Regions from separate parts of the Marinospirillum alkalitolerans genome, predicted to be linked through region 2. Evidence: predicted binding sites of a transcription regulator. Region 2 holds the regulator's gene; the other holds the start of a gene.
What was found. The regulator PhoB, encoded in region 2, activates phosphate uptake and scavenging genes when phosphate is short. The targets are predictions, from matches to a motif close to TGTCATANNNNTGTCANA.
Positions count from the first base shown of each region.

Region 1: the regulator PhoB is predicted to act here: its motif matches at 2,179-2,196, upstream of V6U78_RS00160 (putative 2-aminoethylphosphonate ABC transporter substrate-binding protein).

Region 1 covers NZ_JBANFI010000001.1:30,404-34,781, reverse strand. Annotated here, with positions in the region: gene V6U78_RS00165 (putative 2-aminoethylphosphonate ABC transporter ATP-binding protein) at 1-1,089, opposite strand, end outside; gene V6U78_RS00160 (putative 2-aminoethylphosphonate ABC transporter substrate-binding protein) at 1,100-2,134, opposite strand; gene V6U78_RS00155 (UTRA domain-containing protein) at 2,259-2,972, opposite strand; gene dauA (C4-dicarboxylic acid transporter DauA) at 3,192-4,378, shown strand, end outside.
Region 2 covers NZ_JBANFI010000002.1:135,096-139,473, forward strand. Annotated here, with positions in the region: gene hemW (radical SAM family heme chaperone HemW) at 1-716, opposite strand, end outside; gene rdgB (RdgB/HAM1 family non-canonical purine NTP pyrophosphatase) at 724-1,332, opposite strand; gene V6U78_RS03585 (DUF4426 domain-containing protein) at 1,409-1,876, opposite strand; gene phoB (phosphate regulon transcriptional regulator PhoB) at 2,097-2,786, shown strand; gene phoR (phosphate regulon sensor histidine kinase PhoR) at 2,801-4,087, shown strand; gene V6U78_RS03600 (response regulator) at 4,084-4,378, opposite strand, start outside.

The DNA of each region.
Region 1 (4,378 bases), on a different contig from region 2:
TTGCAGCTGATCTTGCGGCCAATAAAGGTCGAGCCGTGTCTGCGGCTGAAAGGTGCAACCGACCCCCAGTGGCAGGTCGAACTGCAATTCCGCCTGATGCTGAGTTAAAACCAGATGCAGACGGACAAAAGCACCGAGAAATTCCACTTCATTGACTCTAGCCTGCAGCCTATAGGCGACCTGATCGGTTGGAGGTTGCAACTGGATGGCTTCTGGGCGAATCGCTAAACAAGCCTGCTCCCCCACGGGAACACCATGCGCTCGATTCAGGTCCATCTGCTGCTCACCCAGCCTGATCGCCCGATCACTGATGGCTTCCACTGTGAGCAGATTCATGCGCCCAACAAAGCTGGCCACAAAAGCATTGGCTGGACGCTGATAGATCTCTTGTGGCGTCCCGATCTGCTCAATGCAGCCCTGATTCATCACCACAATACGATCGGCCAGTGTCAGTGCTTCTTCTTGATCATGGGTCACCATAATCGTGGTGACACCTAGATCACGCTGCAGCTTCTTGAGCTGCTGACGCAGGTGTACGCGCACACAGGCATCCAGTGCAGAAAGAGGCTCATCAAGCAAGAGCAGGCTCGGCTCGGTCGCCAAAGCACGCGCCAGCGCCACACGCTGCTGCTGACCGCCAGATAACTGCGCTGGAAACTGATGCACTGCGGCTTCCAGGCCAATCAACTCCAGCAGCTCTTGCACTCGCTGTTGAATCCGAGCTTTAGGCTGGCGCTGATTACGCAATCCATAGGCAATATTGTCAAACACGCTGAGATTGGGAAAGAGCGCATAGGACTGAAAGACGATGCCAAAGTCGCGCTGCTCAGGCGGTAGATGGGTAATATCCCGCCCTTGTTGCAACATACGACCTGCACTTTGTGGTTCTAATCCAGCAATCGCACGCAAAAGCGTGGTCTTTCCGCAGCCTGAAGGGCCAAGAAAGCAGATAAATTCACCTTCTTCTACCTGAAGGTCGATCTGGTGCAGGGCGGTAAAATCACCAAAGTGCTTGGCAATCTGTTCCAGCTGCAAGCAGCTGGAGACAGGTTGAAGGAGCGAAGCAAAAGAAGGGTTGAGCGCATTCATCAGTCTCTCCTTAACGACGTTCCGTTTTACCATCGTAACGGCGCTGCCACTCGCGCAGAATACGATCTCGGTTCAATGCGGCCCAGCTAAAGTCGTTATCAATCATGCGATCAATGATATCGGTAGGATAGTTAGGCAAGGGCTGCGCCACTCCCGGCATGGCCACCACCGCATAGCCCTCGTTATAGAGCTCATTCGCTTCACGCGTTACCGCCCAATCCATCAGTCTTTGTGCTGCCTCAAGCCGTGGTGTGCCACGCACTATCGCTGCGGCTTCCATATCCCAGCCTAGGCCTTCAGAAGGAAAGACCACTTCAACAGGTGCGCCCTGCGTTTTCAGACGTGCAGCACGGAAGGCAAAGGACACACCGACGACCGCCTCACCTGATGCAGCCAAATTACAAGGGGCTGAACCTGAGTGGGTATAGCGGCTGATATTCTGATGCAGGCGATCCATATAATCCCAGCCTTGTTCTTCACCCCAAAGCTGCATCCAGCTCGCCACATCCAGGTAGCCAGTGCCGGAAGAACTCGGGTTAGGCATAATCACCTGACCACGGTATTCAGGACGCGTGAGATCTTCCCAGCTGGTCGGACGCGGGATACCACGACGCGCACCTTCGATGGTGTTGTAGCAAATCGCAGCAACCCAGGCATCCATCCCCACCCAAGTCGGCGGTGTCTGCTGGCTCACAAAACGCGGCTCTAGCAGTTCGACACCTTGAGGCGCATAGGGGTGGAGCAGATTTTCGTCGTCCAGAATCAGCAAACTGGTTGCCGCTAAGCCCCAGATCACATCAGCGCGTGGATTGTCTCTTTCTGCAAGTAGGCGAGCGGTCATTACGCCGGTGGAATCGCGCACCCAACGTATACGTATATCTGGGTTGGCCTGCTGAAAGCGCTGGGCATATTTTTGCAGATCATCAGATTCGAGAGCGGTATAGACAGTCAGTTCAGTGACAGCTGCAGCGGCACTGGCGCCCAATAACAGTGTGGCGCCCAGCAGGGCTTGTCGGCATTTTTTCAATAAAGGTAAAGTTTTCATCCTGGCCTCCCATGTTGGTCTAGACCAACAATCTAGCCCGCCCCCATGACAGCGCCGTGACACTTTATTGAAGCTTCCATGCCGCCGCGCTTACAGCCATCCTTCCGCTTCAGCGCAGGTGGTCTCAGGCATGCTGAGTGGTAATCCGAACCGTCATCACATCCTGCAGCCAGTATTCTTCATCATATTCAATCACCTCGCCCTGAGCCGTTGCACTGCGACGTGTGATGTACAAGCCTGGGCTACCAGGCGTCACACACAAGGCGGCGGCCTCCTCATGCTGCAAGGCCGTTGGCGTGAGCGTAATTTGTTTATCGATCAACTGGATGCCATACACCTCTTCAAAAACCCGCCACAGGGATTGATCAAAACGCTGTTGCTCAAGTTGGGGCAAATAACGCGCATTCATCCACACCCGCTCAACCAGAACAAGACGCTGATCGATAAAGCGACGACGTATCAGGCGATACACTGGATCACCTGGCTGGAGTTCTAGCTGATGTGCGATTCTTTCTTCAGCGGCAAGCTGCACAAAGCCCAAGACCTCGGTTTGCGGCACCCGCCCTTGCGCCGTGACATAGCGCGTAAAGCTGACATCCTGCACAGGTTCATAGACCAGTTTTTTTGGGGCAACAAACCAGCCTTTGCGATGCTGACGATAGATCACCCCTTCGCTTTCCAGCTGGGTCAACGCCTGACGGAGTGTCACCCGTGTCGTCTGAAAGTGCTCAGCCAGCCAGCGCTCGGCAGGCAAGCAGCCAGGGCGGGGAAGTTGATCTCGCTGAATCAAATCCAGCAAGGCATCCCGAAGAGTGAGATAAAAAGCAGGTGCAGCCACAAGAGCATCCTCTCGCTCAGAAATAAGGCTGACTATTCTACGCCTTTTCCTGCTCAAGCTGACTTTTTGATGCCAGACAAGCACGCACCAAGACCGCGTCCAGTGCTTAAGTCGGAATGACAAGCTCTGCCGGCTTGGCTTAGGATGATGGAGATGACGGCTCTGCACCTCAAAGTGCAGCCATTGCCTTTGACCCACCTCCCTGCCTCTGGAGTCGTGATGTCCCTTCCTTTTGCCACGGCCTTGCGCGAGACCTTTCGTCAGGGCTACACCTTGCAACATTTACGCGCGGATCTGCTCGCAGGCATCACCCTGGGCATTATTGCCATTCCGCTGGCCATGGCGCTGGCGATTGCCAGTGGCGTGCCGCCCCAGCATGGTCTTTATACCGCCATGATCGCCGGCGCGGTGATTGCTCTTTCTGGTGGCTCGCGCTATTCCATCAGCGGCCCGACGGCGGCTTTTATCGTACTCCTGTTGCCAGTCACCCAGCAATTTGGCTTAGGCGGGCTGTTGATGGCCACCTTGATGGCCGGTGTGATTCTACTGGTGATGGGCTTGCTGAAGATGGGGCGGCTGATCCAGTTTATTCCCGCTCCGGTGATTCTGGGCTTTACCAGCGGTATTGCCATTGTCATTGCCAGCTTACAGCTCAAGGATTTTTTTGGCTTGGCCGCAATGGAAAACAGCGACCACTTTTTCATCAAGCTGCTGACCTTTGTGCAACAGCTGCCTCACATTCATTGGGCCGATGCCAGTATCGGACTCGTCACCCTGGGCTGCTTAATCCTCTGGCCAAGATTGAAAACCCCCTTGCCTGGACATCTGCCTGCGCTGGCACTCGGCACGGGCTTAGCGCTGCTTGGCCCACAGCTCTTTGCAGATTTTGCACCACAACTGCTGGGCGATCAGTTTAGCTGGCAGCAGGGCGAACTCTCAGGGCAAGGCATTCCACCCTTTGCGCCACAATTGAGCTGGCCTTGGGATTACCCGAATGCACAAGGTGAGCCCATCGGCTTCTCTTGGGACTTAATCCAAGCCCTGCTACCCGCTGCCTTGACGATTGCGCTGCTCGGCGCGATTGAATCCCTGCTATGTGTCTTGGTCGCTGACTCGCTGACAGGCAGCCGCCATAACCCGAATGCGGAACTGGTTGGTCAGGGACTGGGGAATCTGGTCGCCCCGTTTTTTGGCGGCATCACGGCCACGGCGGCCTTGGCACGGACTGCGGCCAATGTCCGCGCCGGTGGGCACTCTCCACTGGCAGCCGTTATCCATGCGCTGGTGATTTTGGGCTGTATTCTGCTGATGGCAGATTGGCTCGCACAACTGCCTATGGCAGCGCTGGCCGGTTTACTGCTGATGGTGGCGTGGAATATGAGCGAGGCGCATCATGTCAAGCGCAT
Region 2 (4,378 bases):
ATCAGCGCCTGCCCAGCATCTTGAATCTCCACCAGAATATCTTCTTCAGGCAGCACGGGCGGCTGGCGATAAAAAACAGTGTTCGGCTCCAAGGTGAGCTGATACCAAGAAAGATGACTGGGTGCCAGGGACAAGGCCGTGCGTAAATCATCCAAAGCGCCCTCTGGACTCTGCTCAGGCAAACCATGCATCAAATCGATATTCACTCGATCAAAACCCGCCTGATGGGCCGCGGCAATCGCCTCATAGGCTTGAGCGCTCGAATGGACTCGACCAAGCAGCGCCAGCTGGCGCTGTTGAAAACTCTGTACACCGATGGACAAACGATTAATGCCTGCCGCTCGATAGCCCTCAAAGCGCGCCTGCTCAACACTGCTGGGATTGGCTTCCAGCGTCACCTCACAATCTGCATCAAAAGTCAGCTGACGCTCTAGCCCATCAAAAAGCCGCGCATAGCCAGCAGGCGACATCAAGCTGGGAGTGCCACCACCAAAGAACACCGACATGACAGGACGTTCAATCAACTCCGGCCAGGCACGCAGATCCGCGGCTAAATCAGCCAAGAGTGCCGCCACATAATTGGCCTCCAACTCGGCGCTGAGGCTTGGCAAGCCTGAGGTATTGGTTTTGAGCTGATGGGAGTTAAAGTCACAGTAGGGGCACTTGCGCACACACCAAGGCAGATGAATATAAAGAGAGAGCGGTGGCAAGTGCATCAGCTGGTTATCCCTCACGCTTGTGCAACTCCGACAGGAGTGCTTGCAGCGCACGACCACGATGCGATAAGCGGTTCTTTTCTGCTGCACTCAGTTCAGCGGCGGTCATCTGTAAATCAGGCAACCAAAAGAGCGGGTCATAGCCAAAGCCGCCGGTGCCTTGGGGTGCCGTCAGAATCCGCCCTGACCAGCTTTGCTGCACAATGATCGGCGTTGGGTCCTCAGCATGACGCATCAACACCAGCACACACCAATAGCGCGCTGTGCGTTGGGCTTCAGGATAAGCCGCCAGACGCTCCAATAGCAGCGCATTGTTCTGTGCATCCTGCGCACCAGGACCAGCAAAGCGCGCGGAATAAATCCCCGGTGCGCCCTTCAGGGCATCCACCTCTAAACCTGAATCATCGGCCAGCGCCGCACAACCACTGAGCTGGGCAGCATGACGTGCTTTAATCAATGCATTTTCCACAAAGGTGAGGCCAGTTTCATCGGCATCAGGGATAGAAAAATCCGCCTGTGGACGCACCTGCCAACCTAGAGGCTGCAGAATCTGGCTAAACTCAGCCAACTTGCCAGCATTACCACTGGCCAAAACAAGAGTTGCATTCTTTTGCATGGGGATCTCATCAACAAGAAATCAATCAATAAAATAACGCCGCATCTCTTCATTGAGCGGCGAAGAAAAAAACTGATTAATCAATATATAAACGCCGCAAAAACTGCAGGCGCTGTGCAGGCTGGCCATTGGCATAGTGCACCATCAAATCAAAGCGCAGGGGTTCATCATGCTGATAGCGAAAGCTGGCCACTGCGGCACTATAGCCTTCCTGTCCTGCCTGGACGTTGCGAAAATTCAAGCTGGAGAGCTGACCGGCCAGCGTGGAAGCATGACCAGAAACCCGCGCCTGCACTGGCTCACGCTGCCCATCAGCTCGCTCACGCACCACAGAGACTCGCATCAGGCCCACACCGCGACTACGTGTAATCTGATAGGCCTGAGCAATATGCGGCTCTAGAAAGGGAGTCGGCATCACATCGTAATAGATCACATACTCACCCACACGCTCCACATTGGTGTTCTGTGCCCACACGGATGCGCTGAGTAGCCATAAAGCACCAGCCATCACAACAGGGGCCAGGTTGAACAAGCGCGAGATCATGGTTTTTCTCCTCTGAAAGAGTGCCTGTTGTGCGTCGACGTGGGCGCGAAAGGCGCTGAGGCAACGAATGACACCTTCTGGGCACTTTTATTGTGAATCAATGAACAAATGGCGACATTTTCTGGTTATGCTGTCATCTTAGTGTCATTTATTCAGGTTGTAATACGCATGCAATCAAATCTGCCATCACTTTGGCAGCCACAGATGACGAGATGCCAGTATGAGCCAAAAAAAGATTCTGATCGTTGATGATGAAGCCCCTATCCGCGAAATGCTCGCTGTGGCGCTTGAAATGGCCGATTTTGACTATTTAGAAGCGGCCAATGCCCAAGAAGCCCATAGTTTGATCGTGGATCACCATCCAGACCTCATTCTACTCGATTGGATGATGCCCGGCACCAGCGGTATTGAGCTGTCGCGTCGCCTGAAAAGAGAACCGACGACCGCTGAAATCCCGATCATGATGCTCACGGCACGCAGTGAAGAGGATAACAAAATTCAAGGCCTAGAAGCAGGCGCAGATGATTACATCACCAAACCCTTCTCACCGCGTGAGCTGGTTGCCCGCATCAAGGCCGTATTACGACGCAGCACACCCGCTGGCGTCGAAGACCCAGTCGAAGTGAATGGGCTGCGCCTTGATCCGATCAGCCATCGCGTGACCTCTCATGGCCAGCCATTGGAAGTCGGCCCTACCGAGTTTCGTCTGCTGCAATTTTTCATGACCCACCAAGAGCGCGCCTATACGCGTAGCCAGCTGCTCGATCAGGTTTGGGGCGGCAATGTCTATGTCGAAGAGCGCACAGTCGATGTGCATATTCGTCGTTTGCGCAAAGCGCTAGGCAGCGAGCATGATGTGCTGATCCAAACTGTACGCGGTACTGGCTATCGCTTTTCAACGCAAATCTAGCAGTGCGCTCTCTCTTGACTCATGAACTGAAACGCACTGGCGGCTGGTTACTGGCGGCCGGTCTGCTGGGCTGGGCGCTCGGCCATCTCTGGCTGGCACTGTGTCTGACACTGGCAGCCTTACTCTGCCAGCATCTCTGGTCGCTGAGTCGCTTGATGCGCTGGTTGGCTTCACCCGAGGCAGAACCGCCCGAGGCCAGCGGTCTGTGGGGGCAGGTGCTGGATCGCCTTTATCATCAGCAGCGCTTACAGCAGGCTCAGCAGCAAGAACTGCGTGAGCTTTTGGATCGCATTCAGGATTCAGGTCAGGCCTTGCGTGATGGCGTCGTGATGCTGGATAAGGCTGGGGATCTGGAATGGTGGAATCAGGCTGCTGAGCAGCTACTGGGGCTCAGCCAACCCAGTGATCTTGGGCAGCCCATTACCCACCTGGTGCGTGAACCCCGTTTTATTGATTACTTTGAGCAGCAGCATTATCAGGAGCCACTGGTGATCCGCTCTCCTTTGGCCGATGATCGGACGCTGGAGTTTCATATTACGCTTTTTGGTGCCAATGAGCGCCTGCTGTTGGTCAGAGACTTTACCAGAATGCAGCGTCTTGAACGCATGCGGCAAGATTTTATCGCCAATGTCTCGCATGAGCTACGCACCCCCCTGACGGTTTTATCTGGCTATCTCGAAACCTTCAGCGATCATTTGCATGATCTTGCTCCTAAATGGCAGCGCGGCCTGAAGCTGATGGGCCAGCAGGCCAAACGGATGGAAAACCTGGTCGAAGATCTGCTGATGCTGTCGCGCCTTGAAACAACTGAGGTCGAATACGAGCAGGAACCCTTACAGCTACGGCCTCTGCTGGAGAGTATTCGCACTGATGCCCTGGCACTCTCAGAGCAGCAGCACCCGATTCAGCTGCATCTCCTCAGCGATCGACCTTTATATGGCTCTGAAAAGGAGCTGCGTAGCGCCTTCTCTAATCTGGTCTTCAACGCCGTCAAATACACCCCAGCGGGCACCAGCATCGAGATCTATTGGGAAGACGATGAGCAGGGAGGAGGGCAGCTGATCGTGCAAGATCATGGGCCTGGCATTGAAGCGCGCCATTTAGCGCGTTTAACAGAAAGGTTTTATCGTGTTGATCCAGGGCGCTCCACCAGCACTGGCGGAACAGGGCTTGGGCTGGCCATCGTCAAGCATGTTTTACTACGCCACGGTGCCCAGCTGACCATCGAGAGCCGACCCGGTGAAGGCAGCCGCTTCTGCTGCCATTTCCCGGCCCAGCGCATCGCTGGCTTGCTGGATTAACCCTGAGGCGCATTCAGCAGTTGATCAAACTTCTGTGCTGTTTCTGGGTCCTGCTTTAAAAAGACCGCTTTCACCAGCTGCTGTTCACTGCGTGGCGTACGTTCCGCCAATTGCTGACTGAGCACAAAAGCGCGCACACTCACCTTCAACGGCGCATCTTCTGTGCCCCCCATCAATCCAAGCAACACCGGCTGGCCAAGCTGCAAGCTGGCCTCGCGTGTCACTTGCAGGGTGATTTCACGCGGGTTCACGTCCTTCACCTGCATCGGATACTTCTGCTCAGCATTCAGC